2 regions of the Thalassotalea hakodatensis genome follow, and region 2 is predicted to be linked to the other one. Evidence: predicted binding sites of a transcription regulator. Region 2 holds the regulator's gene; the other holds the start of a gene.

Region 1 (12,595 bases), 1.6 Mb from region 2:
TACCTGTTTCTAATGAGTTGCCAAAATAATGTTGTTGAATAAACGCTTCAATAACTTCTTGGTCATCGGTATCAGAAGGTACGGTCGGAAAATAACTTTTACTGCCTAAAATTTTATGTTCACGAATAAATAGTAAATGAATACACACTTGAGAATGATGGCGATAATAGCCTATTACATCCAATTCAGCCGCAATACCACTAACAAATTGTTGCTGCTGTACTTTTCTCAATGTAGAAATTTGATCTCTAAAACGCGCTGCTTTTTCAAATGCTAATTCAGCACTTGCATGTTCCATTTTATCTACCAAATCTGCGATTACATCAGAACTTTTTCCTCGCAGGAACAATTTTGCCAGATTCACTTGTTCTTGGTAGTCAGACTCGCTAATTTTATCTACACATGGCGCGGAGCACCTGCCTAATTGGTATTGTAAACAAGGTCGACTACGGGCACGATAATAGCTATCTTCACATTGACGTATAGGAAACAACTTCTGCATTAAACGTAAGCTTTCCCATACTGCGCCCGCGCTTGGGTACGGGCCAAAGTAGTCTCCTTTTACTTTTTTACCACCGCGGTGCAATCCAAGTTTTGGATGTTTATGATCAGTAATTAACAAATAGGGATAAGATTTATCATCTCTTAATAAAATATTGTACTTAGGAAGGTACTTTTTAATGTAATTATTTTCTAAAATTAACGCTTCAGCTTCCGTATTGGTGACGGTTACATCAATTGCTGAAATTTGTTTAACTAAAGCACGCGTTTTATTACTGCCTACGTCTTTTCTAAAGTAGCTTGAAAGGCGTTTTTTAAGGTGTTTCGCTTTACCAACGTAAATGACCGTACGTTTATCATCATACATACGGTAAACGCCTGGCTGCTCGGTTACCGAGGCCAGGAAGGCTTTATATTCAAATGTGGTTGATTGTTCTTGAGACAAAACAAATTAAAGCGTTTCGGTTTTTAACATTCCATGCCTAATAGCAAGGTGAGTAAGTTCAACGTCATTACTAACATTTAACTTTTCAAACATACGATACCGATAGCTGTTAATCGTTTTAGTACTTAAAATTAATTGTTCTGATATATCAGGTACTTTTTCACCCCGAGTGATCATCAGCATAATTTGAAGTTCACGTTCAGATAATACATTAAACGGGTTTTCATCAGGTGATTTAAACTGATTTAGTGCCATTTGCTGCGCAATTGCTGGTGTGAGGTATCGTTGACCACTGTTTACTGCTCTAATGGCGTTTACCATTTCATCTGAGCCAGCGCCTTTCGTTAAGTAACCTGCGGCACCTATTTGCATCACCTTTGTAGGAATAGGGTCTTCACAATACACCGTTAACACGATCACTTTAACATCTGGTGCGTAGCGAATTATTTTCTTTGTCGCTTCTAAGCCACCAATACCAGGCATATTCATGTCCATTAACACAACGTTTGGCTCATCCTTGCGGCAAAAAGCAACAGCTTCTTCACCTGTTTGACACTCGCCTACAACCTTCAGACCTTTTACGTCATCAAGTATTCTTCTAATACCTGTGCGTACTAATTCGTGATCATCTACTAATAAAACGTTAATCAAAGGACAAATACCTTACTCATATTAATAAAATTGCGTATTTTAAAGCCCGTTAAGAATATAGCGAAAGCCAAGCCAACACAACGGAAAAAATAGCACTCTAGCGTATTTTATTTAACTTATTGGTCAATTATAGCCGAGTACGTGGTTTATAAATTATTTTTTTTCAGCCAGCTATTAAGTAATGCAATTTGACCATTTTTATATGCCGCATATGTCAAACGAATGGCATTACTCATAATAATACTATCATTCCAACCTGTTTGTTCTGTGATTAACTGATAGCATTCTTTTGCTTCTTGCGTCATGTATCCACGTATTTCTTGTTTTCCTCGCTCTTTTTGACGTTCGCGATACCGCTTTTGTTTCTCTGCGTTAGATAAAGGCTCTTTTTTCATTTTATTCAACTTGTTAGCTTAATATATATTAACCAAAATTCGGTTATGCGTTACCGAATTTTAACTGTAGAACCACCTTTTAACAAACAAATAATAAAAAATTTAACTGTTCAGAGTTGTTTAGTGTACAAGTGTTCGCTAAAGTAGCGCCTTTGAAATTTAGACCAACACATTGAAAAGCTAATGGCACAACAAAACTCATATACTAAAGAAGAGCTCGTTTTAGCGGGTACAACAGACTTTTTCGGTGAAGGGAATAGTAAATTACCTGCTGATAACATGTTAATGATGGATCGTATCAAATTAATCACAGATGAAGGTGGTTTGTACGGTAAAGGTGAAATCATCGCAGAACTTGATATTACTCCTGACCTTTGGTTTTTTGATTGTCACTTTAAAGGTGACCCTGTAATGCCTGGTTGTTTAGGTTTAGATGCAATGTGGCAGCTTGTTGGTTTTCATCTTGCTTGGTCAGGTGGTCCTGGTCGTGGTCGTGCTTTAGGTGTCGGTGAAGTGAAGTTTACCGGTCAAATATTACCTACCGCTAAAAAAGTCACTTATAAAATTAACCTAAAGCGCGTTATTAAACGCAAACTCTTTATGGGTATTGCTGACGGAAGTGTTTCTGTTGATGGTAAAGAAATTTACACTGCTAAAGATTTGAAAGTAGGTTTATTCGCAGACACGTCTGCTTTCTAAATAATAGATTTACAATCGCTAACGTTAAATATATTAATATAAACGTTGGGATAAGATGAAATATTAAGGCCAAGTCATGACTTGGCCTTTTTTTGTATTTTTCTTTAATAATCTAAAGTGAAATGCTTACCTTAACGTTATCGCTCGTTAAGCGATGCAGCTAAACGTTCAAAGCCGTTGGCAAGATCTTCAATTAAATCATCAGGATCTTCTAAGCCAATATGCAGCCGAATAATAGGTTTTTGATAGGCTACTTTGGTTGCTGTTCTTAGTCGTTCAACATTATTCGCTAGAATTAAGCTTTCAAATCCTCCCCATGAAAAGCCCATTTTAAAATGGTGCATCCCATCTAAAAACTCATTCATGGCGGCAGTATCTCCAATGTTTAAAACAAATGAAAATAAACCATTCGAACCGGTAAAATCACGTTTAAAGAATTCATGACCAGGGCATGATTCAAACGATGGGTGTAATACCGTCTCAACTTCTTCACGAGCAGCTAACCAATGGGCTACTTTTAATGCATTCTCTTGGTGTTGCTTTAACCTAACACCTAAGGTGCGTATACCCCGTAAGGCTAAATATAAATCATCAGGCGAAGTACATTGCCCCATTAAATAACTGTTTTCACGCAATTTAGGCCAAAATTCTTCACTGGCTACCGCAGTGCCTAGCATCACATCAGAGTGACCAACAATATATTTGGTAGCCGCTTGAACAGAAATATCAACACCATGGGCAAATGGGTCAAAAAATATGCCAGCAGACCATGTATTATCAAGCATAACAATACAATCATGTTGATGAGCCACTTTTGCAATACTTGGTACGTCTTGAATTTCCATAGTGATTGAACCAGGTGATTCCAAGAATATTAAGCGAGTATTTTCTTTTATAAGTGATTCAATGCCAGCGCCAATTAACGGATCATAATAGGTTGTTTCAACACCAAACTTTGCTAATACGTTTTCACAAAAGTCACGAGTAGGTTCATACGTAGTATCAACCATTAAAATGTGGTCACCTGCTGAAACAAAGGCAAGTATAGCATTAGTGATTGCCGCGGTTCCCGAAGGATAAAGTGCACAACCTGCTCCACCTTCAAGCTCAATCATCGCATCTTGAAAAGCAAACGCTGTTGATGTGCCTCGGCGTCCGTAGAATAACGTTTGATTACCGCGATTAGCCGCGGCTTGCTTCATCTGCTTTACTGAATCAAATACTACCGTAGAAGCACGCTCAACGGGTGGGTTTACTACACCACGCGTCCATTTACTGCTTCGACCCGCATTAATAATTTTGGTCTGTTTCTTCATATTACTCACTTTTCTTTATAGCTATCTAGCCATCTAAACACAACATACTGGTAATTTAACTGAAACGCACGTTATTTTTCAGTTAGTTCTGTTATTAGTTAATCATTAGCAATCTATGGTAAAAGTTATACATTCAAAATAGCGATTGCTGAGGAGCCACTATTTGATCGAAAGATTCTCCGATAAACGGCAAAATAGCATCAGCAACAGCAGCTAATTGACGATCAATATACAACTGATAATCCATTGGTGCATTTACGTAGCCAACAACTTGTGGCCCCGATGTGGTTAATACATATTCAACCCAACCTTTATTTTGAAATCGTAGCGCTCTACCCTGTTGACTATTTATCTCATCGGCTGCACGTGCCGCTTTTATATGCGGTGGCACATTTTTGACATACAAGTGTAGTTTTCGACGAATACGTTTACGATATACCAATAGATGATCCAGCTCACCTTTTAAGGTTTGTTGCACAATACTGCGAACATAATCGATAACGGGTTCATCATTAAACACTTTACTATACAACGACTTTTGAAACTGTTTAGCAAGGGGAGTCCAGTCAGAGCGTACACTTTCTAACCCTTTAAAAATAATACTTTCAGTACCTTTTTTATTTACAATGCCGGCATATCGCTTTTTAGTGCCAACTTCTTGTCCTCTAATCGTAGGCATAAAAAATTTAATAAAATGGGTTTCAAATTCAATTTCTAATTGGCTGGTAATCTTGTATTTACGAGTTAGCTCTTCTTGCCAACGTTGATTAATCAAATCAGCAAGTTCATCTCCTTTTACTTTGCAAGCAGCTTGATCAAGATCATCAGGTACACTGACAAAAATAGAGTCTGTATCACCATATATAACTTGAAACCCTCTCTGTTCAATCCAACGTTTCGTCGTTTTTAGTAATTCATGACCACGTTTCGTAATAGAACTTGCGAGTCGAGGGTCAAAAAATCGACAACCGGTTGAACCTAATATACCGTAAAAGGAATTCATAATAATTTTGATCGCTTGTGAAAGCGCATCATTATGTTCAGCTTTTGCTTTGTCACGTTCAGACCATAATTCTTCAATAATATCGGGCAGAAAGTGTTTATCTCGGGAAAAATATGCACCGTCAAAACCTTCTATACTATGGTCAATATCGAGTAATCCTTCCACCATCCCCATGGGATCAATGTTAAAGGTACGAATAATACTGGGATACAAACTTTTAAAATCGAGGACCAATACGTTTTTATACAGTCCAGGTATTGAATTCATCACAAAGCCACCCGGCGACACTAACCCTTTCATTCCGTCGCCTAAATTAGGTGCAATATAACCAGCTCGATGTAACTTAGGCAAATAAAGGTTGGTAAATGCAGCAACTGATCCCCCTATTCTGTCAATTGATAAGCCAGTTAATTCAGCACGCAGTTTAGCAAACGATAACAAGTCAGTATGTTCAAATATCTGCAACACTAGTGCACAATCTTGCATGTTGTAGGCTGCTAAGGCTAATTTATCATGATGAAAATTATCAATGATTTCAGCCACTCGATTTTCAACATCTTCAACTTTTTTTCCAACACCGAGTAACTCTGTTGCCACGGAATCTAATGAAAAGCTACTAAAAGAATACGTTGCCGTTCTTAGTAAATCGATTCCGTCTATGATCACACGACCATTAATATCAATAAAAAGCTGCTCACTTGCGCGATTTTTCCTCCATCGTGGTTGTTTACCATCTCGTCCAATTGAAAACGTTAATCGATATAAGTCGAATCGTTGTTGTAAAATTTGAAAATCAAAGTTAATAACATTCCAACCAATAACAATATCGGGATCATATTCATGAAACCAACGGATAAGTGCTTGAAGTAACGCCTTTTCATTTGCGCACCAGACAATCTGCGGGTAGATATGACTCGCTTCATCTGTAGAGAGTTTATTAGAGTAACAACCAGTATTTTCACCGATCATCAGTACTGTTTTCACTGATTCTTGCTGATCAGACTCTAAATAAAGACCTATAGAAAATAATTCACCTTTTAGCGTGCATTCAATATCTAATGAAACAACTGAAAACGACACAGGAAAACGTAATTTACCTTCAACTAAAGACCTCGCTTTAACACCAGTAAATACAGGAGGACTACCTAACTGTTCATCAATTGATGATTGACATATAAACTCTACATTGGCGGTAATAAAGCGTTCCATCAAATACCGTTCATCTGGCCTAATATCATCTTCATAACGTTTAATATCATGATTTAATAGCACTTCACGGGCACGATAAAAGTGCTGCATTGAATTAAAATAGAACCCCGTGACTTGTTGCTGTTGAAAGGTTTTTAATGTTAACGGAGTAATTTTATTAACCGTTATTGCAGCCGCTTTTAGCAGAGCAAGAGACTTATCAACGTTTTCATTTTCGATAAAAAATAACGCCTGTTCATCATAAATATTGATACAACTAACGCCATCTTTGCTTTTTATCCAGTAAGATAAAACGATACCTGCTTGACTGTCGTAAGCCTGCCTCGTCAAAATAAAGCCTTTAATAGTTTTACACGATTGCAGCAAATAAAATCCTTAAAGTGTTATCAATCGCACCAGCGAACTGGTAATATATACAGCATTGTAAATTAAATTGACGCTAGAATAAACCGTCTCAGGGAGTTAAAGCTTTCTATGCTTTCCGATAATATAAAACAAGCAATACGAACAGCTTACAAAGCATTCGGTGAACACCTAGAGAACTTCAATCCTAGAAAACAACAAACCTTTTTAATTGCAGAAATAGCAAAAACGCTTGCAGGAGAATACAGCAAAGATCGTAAAATAATCGCGATAGAAGCAGGTACTGGTACAGGTAAATCACTTGCGTATTCCTTAGGCGCTATTCCACTGGCTAAAGCGAAAGACAAAAAAATATGTATTTCAACAGCAACCGTCGCATTGCAAGAACAACTAGTGGAGAAAGACTTACCTTTTTTAAAGCAACATAGCGGCATTGATTTTTCATTCACACTGGTAAAAGGTCGACAGCGCTATGTATGCCGACAAAAATTAACTGCAGCAGTAAGCGCGCAAGACACCCCACAGCCCGGTTTTACCTTCGCTGAAAAACCCTCTGAGCGTGACATAACACTTTTAAAACAATTGCATAAAGCTTTAATGGAAAATCACTGGCAAGGTGATAGAGATTCATGGACAGATCCTATTCCGCATCATATTTGGCAACTTATTCAGTCTGATAAATACAGCTGTTTAAGAAATGTAGCTGATCATACGCATTGTCCGTTTCATAAAGCACGAGAAACCATGGATAACAGCGATGTGTTAGTGATTAACCACAGTTTGCTCTTGGCAGATCTTGAAATGGGTGGTGGTAAAATTTTACCTGATCCAGAAGATACTTATTATATTATTGACGAAGCGCACCACCTACCGAAAATAACCCGTGATCACGCCAGTGCTGCAATTGCCTTAAAAGGTGCAACAGAATGGCTAGATAAACTTAAAGAGTTAGCGGATAAAATGGCAAAGCTAATCAAGTCGCAAAGTGCTATTTCACCGTCATTAAAACTAGCAGATGACTGCACAGATCTCCTCACTGATTTACAAAAAGTTCTTACCTTCATTGATGCTAACAAAAGCATCTATTTTGTGCCTAATAAGCGTACTAAGTTTTCTACAGACAAAGACAATACCGTTTATCGTTTTGAACATGGTGTGCTGCCTAAGGCTATAAAGCAACCCGCAGAAGATTTAGAAGAGCTTAGTAAAAAATGTTTAAACCACGCGAATAAATTATATTTTCTGTTAATGGAAGCGGTAAAAGACGGTGAAGTAGCAAGTTATTTAGCCGAACCTCTATTATCAGAGTATGGTTTTTTAAGTCAGCGACTAGAAAACTTTCATGCCTTATGGGCTATGTATGCAAAAGTTGATAGTGAGAAAGCAGCACCGGTTGCTCGTTGGTGTGAATTAACTGAACATAAAAAACTTGATTACTTATTAGCAGCATCCCCCATTGAAGTAGGCTTTACCTTGGAAGATAAGTTATGGTCTAAATGTGAAGGAGCTGTACTTTGCTCTGCAACCATAATGGCGTTAAATTCATTTGATCATTTCCGCCGACAAGTAGGCCTAAGTAATACTGATGGTACCCAGTATCAAAAGGTGGACTCGCCTTTTGATTATCAACAGTGCGCACAATTGAAAATAATTGATACTGAATACGAGCCAAGTGATGAACGCTTTACCGATGAATTAATTCGAAGGCTACCAGAACTGATTGCCCAAGATATGGCAACGTTAGTGTTATTCTCATCTTACTGGCAGATGGAAACTGTCGCTAAAGCACTGCGTGAAAAAAATAAATTGTCTATTTTGGTTCAAGGCGAGCAATCAAGACAACACATCATTGATAGTCACAAAAAGTACTGTAACAGCAATAAAAGCAGCATTGTTTTTGGCACACAAAGCTTCTCAGAAGGGCTTGATCTGCCGGGTAAATATCTTACAAACTTAATTATCACCAAACTCCCCTTTTCTGTACCAACAAGCCCGGTAGAAGAAGCTCACGCTGAATATGTTAGCGCGAAAGGCGGGAATCCTTTTATGTCGATTAGTGTCCCTGAAGCCAGCAAAAAGTTAATACAAGCGACAGGCCGGTTATTAAGGAATGAAAAAGACACGGGTATTATTACCATTTTAGACAAGCGGTTAAAAACTAAACGCTATGGGCAAGATCTACTCAATGCCTTGCCGCCTTATAAACGAGGTTAATTATTGAATAGCTAGGGTCTGTTGATCGACCCTTTTGGATACGGCCCTATATCTTCAATAGCTAAGGCTAATGCTTTCTCTATGTCGGGCATCAACGCTTGATGTCTTTTATGTAAATAATGATAGCCTTCAATAGTTATTAACTCAGCTGTTTGATATTGTTTTTCAGGCAGGTCAACATAACTCCCGAAGTCATCTGATGTAATTGTTAATATATAATCAAGGCGTTTACGCGAAAACATTTCAGCTACTTTTCCCGCTGAGGCAATTTCATAAATATTCGCTTTTTTATCAGCCATAAAGACTTTAGTAACATTTACTCCAGCGACTGTACCTATAGTTTTTCTTTTTTGATTAACAATAGATGGATCACAGACAACATCAATTTGGCAAAATAACATTAATTTACCTGTGGCTAAAACAATAGGTACACGAATAAATTCAGGGATAGCATGCTCTACTAAAGAAGTACGTATTGTTAATGCATCAATATTGCCTTTATTGGCTTCAATCGCCCCTCTTCCTGGAGGTAATTGCATAAAAGTAATGCGAAAATCTAAATGGTTATAAGCATGCTCTACATAATTCTTATACCAAAGCACAACAGGTGAATCATTAACAACGCTAATTTTCATTGATTTTTGCTCTGCAGTAGCACTAGGTTGGCAAAGGAATAAAACCATGATTAACAATGTATAAAAACATCGCATTCTTGCGGCCCCCGTAACTTCCGTGTGTTTAGTGAGTATAGTCGCTACTTTATAACATGCTTACTCTTGGGAATTAAAAAATAATCTTTTGTGTATTCGTCAAGTCGTTTCGGAGGGGTTTTAGGTACATGAATGCCTATATGCTTATCAGCATTTAATACATTAAACAAAATATCTCGCCCTTGAGCAGACATAAAAAACCAATAAGGTGGGAAGTTCACATTCACACGTGTTTTAGACCAATGTGATTTGTACGGTATATAATGTTGGATATCAGGGTCTGCATCTCCCATATGCATAATGGTTTTACCATTATTAAACGTCACTCTGAACACTAAGTTTTCTACATCTGCCCTTGCCGGCCAACCAGCATGTGGGATCCTCACCGCATCAACCGTTAAATATTTTCCGTTATATGTCCATGGGTTACTGTTAAGCGTTAAATCAATAGAATGCAGTTGTTTAGCTTCAATATTTGCTGTTTGATTAGTTCGCTGTTCAATGTGTTTTATCGCCTGCTTAGCAGCAAAAAGTGAAACATTTGTGTTAGTAGCTAGATACTTTATCATCATGTCTGCGTCAAAATGATCTCGATGCGCATGACTTATAAAGATTGCGCTAATATCGTCAAAAGGAGGCTTGTTTTGCATAATTGCCGTTATTAAATGTTCTGGCACTTGCTGATAAATACCAAAGTCATGACTAAAGAATGGATCAAATAGTATTTTCTCATTGCCTGATTCGATAAATAGCGCTTCATTACCCAAATAAGTAATGATGGTTTGATTGTCTATCTTATGCTTATCAATAACAAATTGTTTTTTGCTTTGATGCTGTTCATAAACATCATGGCTATATGCTCCGCCACTTAAGCAAATTATTACCCAACTCAAAACACCACAGACATTACATTTGATCATTTGCTTATCACATTACGTTTGATTTTGAATTTATTAACGTAACACAAGCAAGTAAAAAAACCAGAGCATTGCACTCTGGTTTAGGCTTGATCAAACTGTCATTACACCTCCTTTAATTACTGACCGTTTTAATGCTAGTGTTTGAATCGTTTGAGTGTTGAAGCTTGATAACTACACGGCGGTCATAAAAACTCACCTGGTTTTCATTACTGGCTACCACAGGCGCTTGCTCACCAAAAGCAAATAAATTAATTCTATCTGCTGCGATCCCTCGATCTATCAATGCTTTTTTCACCGCATTTACGCGAGCAATTGACAGTGCTTTGTTACGCGCTTCGCTGCCTTGTAAGTCTGTATAACCAGATAAATCCACTTTAATTGTCGGAGACATTGCTAATAATTTCGCTAATGCATCAATTTGACTTTTATAATGCGGTTTTAACGCGCTTTCACCTGTGGAGAATTGAATACTCATTAATAAATTTTCCGCTTGAAGTTGCGAAGCATTATGCTGCTGCTGTTGCATTGCCATCAGCTCTTGTTGATACTCTTGCTCAGCTACTTGCAATTTTTGTTGATAGTTTTTCATTGCCTGTTGGTAATTTGATTGTGTTTGGTTCAATTTCACCGTTAAGCCCTCACGCTGTTCATTTGCGTTATAATGCTTTGCTGCAAAAGCGCCAACAGCACTTGAAACGATTGCACCCAATGGCCCTGCCACAATAGCGCCAATTACAGCACCTGAACCAAAGCCAATATGTACATTTTGTTTTTCTTCTTCATGAGTTAATAATTTCACTTCATCATTAGATTCAGCAGCAAACGATTGTGGAACAATTAAAGCACCAAGTGTTAAAGCGATGACTGCATTCTTTTTTACTGTGTTGTGAGTTTTCATTAGCATTTCCTGTTTTGGGTCATTAAGTATCTTTTCGATAGAAGTTATTTAACCAAAAGAATCAGGCAATTAAGCGTAGCTAACATGGCAATGTGACGATCAAATGTGGCAACAATATGGCAATTAACAATTTTTCGCGATTTTACCGAAAAAGTTTTATATAGTGCACACATTAAGAACTAGATGAGATGCCAATATTGAAGCATATAGCTATTGTTGAAGATGAAGCGGCAATTCGTGAAAATTACGCAGAAGTATTAAGAGCACAAGGCTACCAAGTACAAACGTATGCCAATAGAACTACCGCTACTCAAGCATTTAACATAAAACTACCACAACTTGTTATTTTAGATATCGGATTAGAACAAGAATACGATGGTGGTTTTACCCTATGCCAATGGCTTCGCAGCATTTCTGAAACATTGCCTATTATCTTTTTAACCGCCAGAGATAACGATGTTGATACCGTATCAGGGTTACGGATTGGTGCTGATGATTATTTAACAAAAGATATTAGTTTACCCCATTTAACAGCACGCATCGCAGCGATTTTTCGACGATTAGAAGTACAAAATAAACCCACCAAAGAAGATCACCTTTTATTGATTGGTCAGTTAACAATAGATAGCCAACGCATGACCGTAAAGTGGCAAGATAGTTATGTTGATTTAACTATCACTGAATTTTGGATGGTACACGCATTAGTAAAAACCCCAGGACATGTTAAAAATCGGCAACAACTGATGCAAGATTCTAAAATATTTGTCGACGATAGTACTATCACCTCTCATATAAAGCGTATTCGCAAAAAATTTATGCAAATTGATGTTCACTTTGACTGTATAGAAACGGTTTACGGTATGGGTTATCGTTGGAATGAACCTAAACCATCAGTGAGCAACTAATGGCAATACGTTTTGGTTTACGCAGCAAGTTATTATTGCTATCAAGCTTTTTGGTAACGATTCCTTGGTTTGGTTATCAGTACGTATGGGAAATGGAAAAATATTTACGTTTTGGCCAAGAGCAAACCATTTTAGGTACAGCTCGTGCGCTAGCAACAGCATTACACGAACGACCGAATCTTTTTAATAACCAAGCAAGTTTTTTACCCAGCGTAGAAAAAGGCAAAGACTTATATAGCTACCCTTTATCACAACCCATCAATTTAGATGGTCAGCATTTTGATTGGCCTGATTACCTAAATAAAGCTCATTATTATGGGGCTAGTAATGTACTGTATGATCAAAGCAAAGAGAATAATCTTTCGT
Region 2 (12,595 bases):
GCGATACTTCGTCGTAATTGTTTCGCTGCATACAAAGCGGCATTAACTTTAGCTGTCATGCCACCAGCAATAACCCCTTGCTCAACCAATTGTTTAGCAAGGGTATTATTCAATGAATTTAAATACTGACCTGATGCGTCTTTCACGCCATCAACGTCTGTCAATAAGAGCAGTTCAGCATTCAATAGTTGGCAAATAACAACCGCCGCATCATCTGCATTGACGTTGACTAAATCGCCGTTTGATAACGCACCAATAGAAGAAATAATCGGTAAAAAATGGTGCTTTAATAAATTATCCAACAATGTGCTACTAAGCGCTTTCGGCACACCCACTTGACCTAAGCCTAGCTCGTGTAAATCACAGCTCACCATATTGCCATCTTGCAATGATAAACCTACAGCGGTTAATCCCAAGCTGTTTGCTTGACTGACAATGGTTTTATTCACGGTTCCAGCTAATGCACCTGCAATTAATGGCATTTGTGCTGTTGGTGTTACACGTAACCCATGTTTTTTCTCTGTAGTAAAACCAGCTTGAGTTAACATTTCATCAACAACGCAACCTCCGCCATGAACGAGTACGACAGGTTGATTATTCAAAGTGGCGATAACATTAAGCAATGCATGTAAAGCAGAGCCATTTTCAAGAATGGCTCCGCCTATTTTGATCACTAAAGGTTTTTTTGTTATCACCATTAGAGGTTTTCTCCCATGATCAAGCCGTACTGACTTGGTAAACCTAAAATAATATTAGCGCACTGCACTGCTTGTGAAGCAGCTCCTTTTAATAAATTGTCAATTGCACAACTGACCACTAGCACTTGCTTTTCTTCGTCGACACGCCAGTGAAGATCTGCGAAAGGAGAATGAGCAACGTTATCAATCTTTGGCCATTGAGGTGTTAGCCTTACAAGAGGTGAACGTTGATAAGCGCCTTCGTAAGCTTGACTGATCTGTTCCGTGGTCACACCCACTTTAAGTGATAAGGTAATAGTGACCATCAACCCTCGTTTATAAGGCGCTAAATGCGGGTTAAAAATGACTTGTACGCCTGCTTCTTGGCTAATTTCAGGTTGGTGACGATGTTGTAATATATTATAAGGTGTTAAACTCACTTCATTAAAACTCGTAGCAAGGCTTGCTTTTCTACCAGCACCACTAACACCACTAATGCCATTTACTACGATCAAACCGTTTGACTGTTGAAGGTTATTTTCAATAATCGGTTTTAGCGCTAATAAACTTGCGGTTGGATAACATCCTGGTACGGCAATTAAATCACTCGAAGCAATATCAGCTTCATGCCACTCTGCTAAGCCATATACGGCTTTTGAAAGCGATGTTAAATCTTGATGCTCGAAATGATAATACTGGGGATAATCTTGACTGTTCTTTAAACGAAAGCCACCTGATAGGTCGAGAACTTTAACACCTTTAGCTAAAAATGCTTGGGCCCAATCAGCACTAAACTCATGAGGCGTCGCAAAAAACACCGCATCTAAACCATCTGCATTAGCTTCAATCCATTGCGCAGAAAATGCAACTAAAGGAGTATCACACACACCTTTAAAGCGCGGATGCAAGGTGGAAAAAGCAACGTTAGCAGATTCGCTATTTTCAGAAACGAGTAAATGCTCAATCGACATTTTTTGATGTTGTGTTAGTAACGCCACTAATTCAGCGCCAACATATCCACTTGCACCAACTATTGCTACTTTCATATTACCTCAACATAATTGCAATTTTATTCATTATTTATAAACACAGTATCGAAGATATACATCAAGATAATACGGTTTACTTTTGTTCGGGATCTCTCAACTCATACTATTAGAAGCTAAGAGAAAATCATACTGCTAAGCGCAATCTTCAAATAAGTTTCATTTAGTAATAGCCAGAATTGTTCCGGTTCATTACACTAGAAATGTATTCTAAGTTAAAATGGGTAGTTATGCAACAAATTAGCATATATACCCAACAATTATTATTGGTAATATAAACATGCGTCAAATTCCTAATTTTATTGAAGCTTTACAGTCACTTATAGCTAGTCCCTCTATCAGTTCAACGCAAGAAAGCTGGGATCAAGGTAATAGAGACATCATTAATCTACTCGCCACTTGGTTTGAAACTTTACAATTTACCGTAGATATTCAACCAGTTCCTGGCACACGAAATAAATTTAATTTATTGGCCAAGCTTGGCTCAGGTGAAGGAGGTTTATTACTTGCCGGTCACAGTGATACCGTACCTTTCGATGAAAATCGTTGGCAATCGGACCCTTTGAAAGTATTAAGTAAAGACGACAAATTTTATGGTTTAGGCACATGCGATATGAAAGGCTTTTTCGCCTTTATTTTACAAGCCTGCGAACACATTAAGCAGCACGATTTAAAAAAACCTTTATATGTGTTAGCAACTGCTGATGAAGAAACCACTATGGCCGGAGCCCGGTATTTTTCTGAAAATCAATTCATTAAACCGGATGCAGCTGTTATCGGTGAACCAACTAATTTAGTACCTGTAGTGATGCACAAAGGTCATATGTCACATCGGATTACCATTAAAGGTAAATCAGGTCATTCAAGTACACCTGCATTTGGCGTAAACGCTATTGAAATAATGTACGAAGTGATTGCAGCATTATTACAACTCAAAGAAAAGCTGGCATTAAATTTTCAAAACACTGCATTTGATGTGCAATCACCGACATTAAACTTAGGGGCAATAAAAGGAGGCGATAACGCCAATAGAATTTGTGGATACTGTGAACTCGATCTAGATATGCGCTCGTTACCAGGAATGACAGATGGTGAACTTATCCAGTTATTAGCAGAATGCTTAACCCCATTAGCAGAAAAATACCCTGATCGTGTTGCTTTTGATGAGCTTCACCCGAGCTCACCAAGCTTTGAACAAGCAAAAGAAAGCGAACTTGTAACTGTTGCAGAGCAAACATCTGGTCATCAATGTTGTGCAGTAAACTACGCCACTGAAGCACCCTTTATTCAACAACTGGGTTGTCAAACCATTGTGATGGGCCCAGGCTCAATCGCGCAAGCTCATCAACCTAATGAATTCTTAGCATTTTCGGAAATTACAAAAACACATCAGGTACTAAGCCAATTAATTCAACATTACTGTTATTAAGTTAAAACGGCCGAATAGGTTTTTACGTTATTTCGGCCAGCTGATTTAGCGGCATACATTGCTTTATCAGCGTGATTTATAGAGGTTTCAATATCTTTAAATTCACCTACTTGGCAAACACCGAAGCTAGCAGTGATATTAATGCAACCTTTTTCAGAGGCTAAAGCGATATTTTCAGTTTCGCTACGCATTCTTTCCGCAACATGTTGCGCCTTACTTAAGCTAGTTTGTGGCAATAAAATAACAAACTCTTCGCCACCATAGCGCGCCAAAACATCTTCTACACGCAAAGACGCCTGTAATACGTTTGAAAAAGCTTTAATTGCGCTGTCACCAGCTTTATGACCAAATGAGTCATTAATGTCTTTAAAGTGATCAATATCACACATCATTAAGCATAAAGGTTCGCCATGACGTTCACTGGTGGATAATGCAAGCTTTGCTTGTTCAAAGAAGAAACGTCGATTATATAGGCCAGTTAATGGATCGGTTGTTGCTTGAATTTCTAGTGCTTTACGTGCGTCTAACATATAGCTGGCAAAAAGAAAGATTGTCAAACCTGCCATATATGCTGGTGCAAAGACAAACACCACCGTCATAAACTTGCTGTATAACCCTGCTTCTACGACTCCGGTTACGCTGATAAGATTGATAATTAATAACACTGCATGTACAAATAAAATTGCAGCCATGCCTTTATCACCAGTGTTGACACCATCTTGACGATTTAACAATGCATAGGCACAAATCAGTGAACAAATAACATTATAGCTATATGCAAACTGCACACTATACGCATTGATAAAAACGTCCAGACATAAATAGAGTGTCGTTAAGCCATATACTAACTCTTCAGGTAAACGGCTTTTACAACGCCATAAAATGCCTAACGTTAAACTAGCATTTGAGATGGCGAAAAAGATGTCAGTCAGTAAATCATTAAACGGTGCTGGTTCACTAACAAAATTAGAAATAGAAATAAAAAAAAGAATCGCGGAGAAGTAAAAAGTTCGAAAAGCAATTCGCGCTGGTTTGTCTCCTGCTTTATCATGAAAAAGCAAAGACGCAAAAAACATTACTAATGAAATTAAAATGACCGCAAGTGCGATCTCAACATGTGTGCTCATACTACATTCCTTGTTCGTCACCACGTTATATTAGCATAAATATTCCTAAACACATGACTAATTAGCCGTTTTATTCCAAAGCTTTTGGTGATTAGGTAAACCAAAAAACTCACCTGCATGCCAACATCTTGGTAGCAGATCCAATTGTTTTCTTTCTTGGTAGTTGGAAGCTAACTTTTCTAAAATTTCATTTAAACGATCTTTACTTAATGCGGCGAATTTTTTTGCTGTATCTGTATTATACAAACTAATGTCATCTACTATTTCAATATCTTGTCCGTGACTTATAAAGGTTAGCCCTCGCGTTGCAGCACGACATAATGGGTGTTTCGGATCTTTAGGGTAGAGTTGATTTACTATGGCGTATTCATAATGATCTCCACTTTTTCCATCGGAATCTTTAGGAATAAAAGTAACGCCAAATCCTTGTGGAAAATCTCCTGTAATTTTTCGTAATGTATCAACTACCAGAGGGCTACAGGTGCCTCGCTCAGCATTTTGATTTAACGCCTGATATACCTTAGGCAGTAATTTATAATTATAACTGTCTTTCGTTGACAAAATTATCGACGTATAAATTTGTGGTACTTTAATCAAGTTACCGACACCCAATTTAGGTGCAATTGCACTTTTTAATAAATGCTTAATGAATATTAATTTTTTATGTTCAGCGACATTAAATTTATCTCTATCTGCCTTAGAATTACCTACATAAATAGGGGCGCCAATACCATCAATTAGAAATTTCACTGTTTCTCGATAATTAATTTGCAGCAGCGCTTTTCGTTCTTCTACGGGTAAAGTGCGATGGGGATCTAAGGTACCATCAGCGCCTTTTACAATTCGCTGCGCTTCTGGATGAAAATGCCCAATATCTTGCAATAGGGAAGCCATAACCACAGGAATTTTAACGTTTTCAATAAATGCTTCATGAGTATCCTTGTCAAGTTCCTGCATCGTTTTAAACGCATCTCCTGATAGAGCACCGAGCACTGATTTAACATGTCCATCATTTGCAACCATCGCTTTATCAATACAAAGCTGATCTAGCAAGCGTAAGGTCAGAACTGATTTATATAAGGGTTTACTACGTTCATTTACTTCGGCAACACGTTTTCCTACCGTAGGACATAGTAATTGAATGGTGCCGAGCATTTGCGCTGATTTTCGAATAGTTTCTGCAAAAGTAGCACCTTCTGTTAAGGATAGGATTTCCTTACATATATTATAAAGGTATTTGTATCTGTCATTGCTTTCAAACTTAAACTCTTGCTTGATATCACGGTATTCACGTTCGAGCTTATCAAGCTGCCGCTTCGCGCTGGCATCCCCATTTTGAGTATTCAATTCGTTGATTTGCTGAGTTAAGTTATCCAGCTTGTGTTGATAAAACGGCTGTTTTTCATAAAACTCTATTGCTTGTTCAAGCAATGAATCTTTCAATACACTGCGACCATACAGTTTATTTAATAACGCTTTGACTTGTAATGTAAATTTAGTGTCTATTTTGTTAGCCATATATAATACTTTGTGTCTGTAGAATCACTATATCCCATAAAACTTTACTTTTACCCATTGGTCCAACAGCTTCAATCATACGAATATTTCGCTTCTATTTGCTAACTATAAGGTACGATGAAACACCGTTGAGATAATAAACATGCTAAAAAACACTATGAACAGGCACAAATGAATCGTCTTATTGTTACTTAATACATATCTTAGTTTCGTATAATAAGCCAAAAATTATTATACGTCGTTATTTTCTTCAATGCCTTTAAGTTTAACAACTGATCTGCGATTCACAAGTTGTTGACACATCGCCACAAGATCAGAGTGCAAGCCACCGGCAGTTACATCTCTACCGGCACCAGGGCCTCTGATAATAAGCGGATTGTCTTGATACCAACCACTCTTAATTTGAAAAATATTGTCGCACGGCGTTAAGTTTGCAAACGCATGTGTATTCGGTAAGACCGCTAATTTTACTTCCGCATGCAGTTTTCCGTGTTGATCTGCCGAAAAATTCGCAATGTATCGAATACACGCATTTTTATTATTCGCATCATCTAACGCTTGCGCAAAAAACGTATCTAACTGCTCCGCTGACGCTAAAAACTCTTGAGTCGATAACGATTGTAACGTATCCGGTACTAAGTCTTGTCGAGAAATATCCGATAACGATAAATTAAAACCAGCGGCTCTTGCTAAAATAAGTAATTTTCTCTGTACATCTCTACCGGATAAATCTTCTCGGGGGTCAGGCTCAGTGATCCCCTGTGCGAGTGCATCGAGTAGTAAAGTCGAAAATGGTACGCTGCCATCATAGGTTTGAAATAACCATGATAACGTGCCTGAAAATATGCCCGACAATTCCGTGATGTTGTCACCGCTTCGATTAAGATCTTCAATCGCATAATTTACCGGTAAGCCTGCACCAACCGTGGTATTACCTAGCCAAATGCTTTTGTTATCTCGAGATGTATCAACTAAACATTGGTATTCTTCAGTAGGTGAAGAAGCAGCCCACTTGTTTGCACCAATAATATGAATTCCTCGTTGGAAAAAAGGCAAATATAACTGGCTAAACGATTCACTTGGTGTGATGTCAACAACAATTAATTCGTCATACGGATGGTTACTTAGCCATGAAAATAACAACTCATTATCATAACTCTGCGCTTGTTCAGCAAACAACTCTAATGCTTGATTTACTTCAATACCGTCAGTATTCACTAGTGCCTTACGAGATGAAATTAACCCAACTAAATGCACATTTTCTAATACCGCGATTGATGTCAATTGTGCTGGTAACATTTCAAGAAAGCGTTGACCAATATTCCCTAAGCCTGCAACCACCATACCGATATGACGGGCATCCTTTGTCATTTCATGGTGTACATTGTTTAATAATTCAGTGGTACACGGATTGATTAAAATGGCAATCAGGCTATGTGCACTTTGCGAATTGACAACAGAAAAGCAAGATTGGTGACGCAGCGCACGTTTAAATCTGGCCTTTACTTGTCCTTGTTCAACAACGTTATGACCAACAACGGCAAGAATAGCGCACGGAGTGAAAGATACTTCCGTATCATGGGCAGCTAACCATTGGCTTACCCCCTTCTGTTGTTCTTGTTTAATGACAATAAAACCTGCTCTAGTATCAGCGCCAAGTGCATTAAAAACACGCTCAGCTTGAATACCAGAATCCCCAACAAAGCTCTCAGATTGCGCCAAAATTAAATCATTGGTATAGGTAACAGATAGCTCTTGTTTAGCAATTTGCCCAAACTTACCAATTTCAGTACCAGGTACGTCAGGGTCAAAGCTACTTGCTACATGTAAATGTGTATCAGTTGCTGTAATGGGTTGTAATGTTTTAGCGTGTAACACAGGGTTGCCCAATCGGCCTAACTCCTTTGCCACACCATTAGGTAAGCGGTGCAGTTTACGAGCTTGCGGCACAACACGAGGATCTGCACTATAAATACCATCAACATCTGTCCATAAAGTCACATTAGTTGCCGCAGTAAATGAGGCTAAAATTGTTGCGGAATAATCACTACCATTACGCCCTAACGTGCAGCTTTTACCTTCAATATCTTTACAAATATACCCGGTGACAATCGCTAGCTGATTAGCTTTAAGACATTCTTTAAATTGCTGTAAACTTTCATCTCGTTCAACAAAGCAATCTACTTGATTATTTATCACTAGAAAATCGCGCGCATCAAGGTAATAACTCGGGCAAACCGTTTCGCTGAGCACTGATGATAATAATCTAGCAGACCATACTTCTCCGTATGCAAGTAAGTCAGCTTCATATTGCACTGGTTTTGACACCATCCATTGCGTAATTTGCTCAATATCTTCAGCAAGTTGCATTGTTAATCGTGCTGCACTGGCAGCATTTAACAACTGATTGATCAAACTCGCTTGTTGATCTTGCAAAGCTAATATTTGCGTCGATAATGAATCGGTTTGAGCTAACGCTTGGTGGTAAATATCAAACAAAGCGTCAGTCGTATCACCATTGGCCGACACAACAATAACATCATTTATTTGGCAATGTTGTCGTATTATTTCAACGACACGTTCAACACACTGTACTGATGCCAACGAGCTACCACCAAATTTATGGACATTCGTTGCATGTTTCGCTAATTGGTTTTTATCAGCACTAAATTGTTCAACTACGTTAGTTTGATTCATTTCTTCTTCAACTTAATTCGGTAACTAGACTTTTTGGCTTACGCTTAAGCCATGGTTTAAATCAGAAAGAATATCTTCAATATCTTCAATTCCAACAGAAATACGCACTAATGACTGGCTAATACCTGCTGCAATTTGAGCCGATAATTCCATCCCTGCATGAGTCATTGTTGAAGGATGGCTAATTAAGCTTTCAACACCGCCTAATGATTGCGCCAACGTAAATAATGAAAGATTATCGAAAAGTACTTTTACAGCCTCTACGCCGCCTTTAATTTCAAAGCTCATCATCGAACCATGGGCCGTTTGTTGTTGCATAGCGATACGATGACCTGGATGATCTTCAAAACCAGGATAATAAACCCGTTCAACTGCACCATGTTCACGTAAAAAATTTGCGACTGCATCGGCATTTTCTTGATGTTGCTTCATGCGAATGGGTAAAGTTTTTAGCCCTCTTAACGCTAAATAACTATCAAATGCAGAGCCTGTAATTCCAATACAGTTCGCCCACCATGCTAGTTCTTCTCCAAGTGCTTGATCTTTTGTGACCAGCACCCCGCCAACGACATCACTGTGTCCATTGATAAATTTGGTAGTAGAGTGAAAAACAATATCAGCTCCTAGGGCGAGAGGTTGTTGTAATATTGGAGATAAAAAGGTGTTGTCTACAGCGACAAGCGCATTAACGTCATGACTTTGCTTAACCACTTGCGCAATATCGACAATACGCATTAACGGGTTACTTGGCGTTTCAACGAGCACGAGTTTAGGCTGTTGTGATAGGGCTTCTTTGAATGCTGCTTGATCATTTTGATCTACTACCAGTAATTTGAATTGGCCTCGCTTAGCCAAATGGGTAAATAATCGATAACTACCACCATAACAGTCATGTGGAATAATCACTAAATCGTCAGTTGATAACAGCTGACAAATTAAATGTACCGCTGACATTCCTGTGGAAGTAACAATACCAACAGAACCGCCTTCTAAGTCAGCGATCGCTTGAGCAAATGTAGCGCGCGTTGGGTTCCCCGTACGAGAATAGTCAAATTGGCGTTTATCATTAAAGCCTTTCAATGCATAAGTGCTTGAAAGGTGTATGGCAGGGATCACAGCACCATGATGTTGATCTGTATTTATACCAGCTCTTACCGCAGTGGTTGCTAATTTGCTATTTTTCATATTACTCACCTTTTTGCTACAGTTACCAACCAAATAGATGTTTGGACGTCCAAAAGTCTATACGTTATAAAGCATCGGATCAAGCACTTTAGACATCTAAACTTCTACACATTCATATTGACTAAGATGCTACAAACAGTAAAATCAACGTAATTATGTATTATAGGTAACTAGAGGTCTTTCATGGCTGAATGGAATGGCGAATATATCAACCCGTATGCTGAACACGGTAAAAAAAGTGAGCAAGTAAAAAAAATCACCGTGTCGATTCCAATTCGTGTGTTAAAAGTGTTAACCGACGAACGAACACGTCGCCAAATTAATAATTTACGTCATGCAACAAATAGTGAATTGTTATGTGAAGCGTTTTTACACGCTTTCACTGGCCAACCATTACCCAGCGACGAAGACCTTGCCAAAGACAATGAGCATAGGTTACCTAAAAGTATTCGCGATGCTTTAGCTGAGCAAGGCATTACTGATTTTAGCGTCTTTGAAGACGATGAAGATTGATAGTAAATCATTATTCAACGTTCGCATTATCATACTCAGTCAAAATATTTGCATCGTTACTTAACACATAAAATAACGATGCATTAGCCACTAGTCTTCATATTTTTCGGGTAATGATAATGCAGCAACACCAGATTCAACCGCAGCTTGTGCTACCGCTTTAGCTACCCGATGACATAATCTTGGGTCCATAGGCTTAGGAATGATGTAATCTTTGCCAAATGATAATTGCTTATCACCACTTGCTGATAATACTTCATCTGGTACCGGTTCTTTTGCTATTTCACGAATAGCGTGTACACAAGCCACCTTCATTTCATCGTTGATGGTACGCGCACGTACATCAAGTGCTCCTCGAAAAATAAAGGGGAAACATAAAACATTATTCACTTGGTTAGGGTAATCAGAACGGCCCGTGGCGATAATAACATCATCTCTTGCTGCCAATGCAATTTCAGGCTTTATTTCAGGATCAGGGTTTGAACAGGCAAATATAACAGGGTTTTTTGCCATGAGTTTTACCTGCTCCGCTGACAATACATTTGGACCTGATACGCCAACAAATACATCTGCACCATCAATGACATCATCAAGGGTTCTTTTATCCGTATTGTTCGCAAAAAGCTTTTTATATTCATTTAGATCATTACGACGAGGATGAATAACTCCTTTAGTATCTAACATATAAATTCTTTCACGCTGAGCACCACAATTAATCAATAACTCCATGCAAGCAATAGCAGCTGCGCCTGCTCCCATACATACAATATTTGCATGGCGTAGCTCTTTTCCTTGAATTTCAAGTGCATTGATCATACCCGCAGCAGTCACAATAGCAGTACCATGTTGATCATCATGAAACACCGGCACTTTACAGCGTTCTATTAACGCTTTTTCAATTTCAAAACATTCAGGGGCTTTTATATCTTCAAGGTTGATGCCACCAAAGCTGTCTGCGATATTTGCAACTGTAGTTACAAATTCTTCAACCGTTTTATGTTTTACTTCTAGATCAATCGAATCAATATTTGCAAAGCGTTTAAAGAGTAAAGATTTACCTTCCATCACAGGTTTTGCAGCCATACCGCCCAAATTACCCAAGCCTAAAATTGCCGTACCATTCGTTATTACAGCAACGGTATTTCCTTTAGCAGTATATTGATAAACAGCCTCTGGATTTTCGGCAATCTCTCTCACTGGTTCTGCAACACCTGGGCTATATGCCAATGCTAAATCATGGCTAGTTTCTGCTGGTGTAGTTAATTCAATGCCTATTTTCCCTGGTTTTGGAAACTGATGATAATCGAGAGCTTTTTGGCGAAAGTCCGTCATGGGTTGTCCTTGTGCGTTATATTAAAATTAAAAGTAAAATTGTTGTTTTTATTCTTTCAAGCTATAGTAAAAGATCATCTTGGCTCTTAGCAAGGCCGACCAGTAAGTCAATAAAGCTCATTGAGTAAGATCATAGTGACTTTTCATGCCTAATACACATAACGATAACTAATGCTCAGTATCTTAACGCTGAATTATGTTGTTATTTTTCGTTTAAAAGTCAATTAAACGAGCATAAACGGGGGAAAATTGTCATTTCCTGCCCGTTAACCAATTTAAACTCGTAATTTTTCAACATTTTCGATCGACAGTGACAAAGTAGTTCTTAAGCAGGTATGCTTTATTCTCGCTATATTAAAAAGAAAAAGAATATAAGGAAGTTAAATCGCTAGGCTATTTATTCTGCTCATTTTTTTTGTATGCGCTAATATCATCAATATTGTACTTTTTTTTAAGCTTTCCTAACAAAGCCTGGTTATTCAAGAGGAATTGATCGAATTCTTTTAATACCTCAGGATAATGAATTGTGGAAAGGTGATAACTATATACTTCGTGAGGCAAACTCTTATCAATCACTAGTGCTCCTTCTTTATTTAATAAGCGTAAATGATGTTTCACTACGGCAGGTTCAATGTTCAACGCATCGACATAACCATGCGTAGCTTGTTTAACAATATTTAACGTGGATGGGCTTTCAACTACTTCAGTATTACCTTTTTCGATTAAATCTAACCACAAGGTTGGATGAAAGCCAAATATAGTGCCTAACTGTTTAATTTCCTCTCGTTTACGCCCTACTTTTTTAACTGGTACCATGGCTGCTGCCAACAGCTCTACTGTGGGTAAACTAAACGTTAATAATGGATAATAACTACGGCCGTTCGTCCAACGTCTATTATCTGGATATTTAAAATCTATCGCATTTTCTTTGTACCAATAATTAGTTCGTTTAACGGGTAGCACTATATACGTAAACGTATAGCCTTTAGATTTTGCAAACGCATCAAGAAGTTCTTTCGTATGGCTTGGGTTAGGAAAATCATACAAGGGATAAAAAGAAGTGTTTTGAAC

What was found. Region 2 encodes MetJ, which represses methionine synthesis genes. Its sites were predicted from a motif close to TAGACGTCTAGACGTCTA; they were not measured.
Region 1: a site for MetJ is predicted at 4,026-4,043, ahead of QUE72_RS08565 (cystathionine beta-lyase). Genes of this name have one in related genera too.

What each region holds. Positions count from the first base shown of each region.
Region 1 covers NZ_AP027365.1:1,948,216-1,960,810, reverse strand. The annotation lists gene uvrC (excinuclease ABC subunit UvrC) at 1-946, opposite strand, end outside; gene uvrY (UvrY/SirA/GacA family response regulator transcription factor) at 953-1,597, opposite strand; gene QUE72_RS08575 (hypothetical protein) at 1,744-1,992, opposite strand; gene fabA (bifunctional 3-hydroxydecanoyl-ACP dehydratase/trans-2-decenoyl-ACP isomerase) at 2,176-2,691, shown strand; gene QUE72_RS08565 (cystathionine beta-lyase) at 2,829-4,007, opposite strand; gene QUE72_RS08560 (DNA polymerase II) at 4,141-6,585, opposite strand; gene dinG (ATP-dependent DNA helicase DinG) at 6,694-8,796, shown strand; gene QUE72_RS08550 (hypothetical protein) at 8,808-9,431, opposite strand; gene QUE72_RS08545 (MBL fold metallo-hydrolase) at 9,551-10,426, opposite strand; gene pdsO (sortase-associated OmpA-like protein PdsO) at 10,539-11,324, opposite strand; gene pdsR (proteobacterial dedicated sortase system response regulator) at 11,522-12,229, shown strand; gene pdsS (proteobacterial dedicated sortase system histidine kinase) at 12,229-12,595, shown strand, end outside.
Region 2 covers NZ_AP027365.1:392,886-405,480, reverse strand. The annotation lists gene argB (acetylglutamate kinase) at 1-698, opposite strand, end outside; gene argC (N-acetyl-gamma-glutamyl-phosphate reductase) at 698-1,723, opposite strand; gene argE (acetylornithine deacetylase) at 2,004-3,152, shown strand; gene QUE72_RS01690 (GGDEF domain-containing protein) at 3,149-4,279, opposite strand; gene QUE72_RS01685 (hypothetical protein) at 4,337-5,797, opposite strand; gene metL (bifunctional aspartate kinase/homoserine dehydrogenase II) at 6,029-8,494, opposite strand; gene metB (cystathionine gamma-synthase) at 8,519-9,679, opposite strand; gene metJ (met regulon transcriptional regulator MetJ) at 9,863-10,192, shown strand; gene QUE72_RS01665 (malic enzyme-like NAD(P)-binding protein) at 10,283-11,524, opposite strand; gene QUE72_RS01660 (hypothetical protein) at 11,918-12,595, opposite strand, start outside.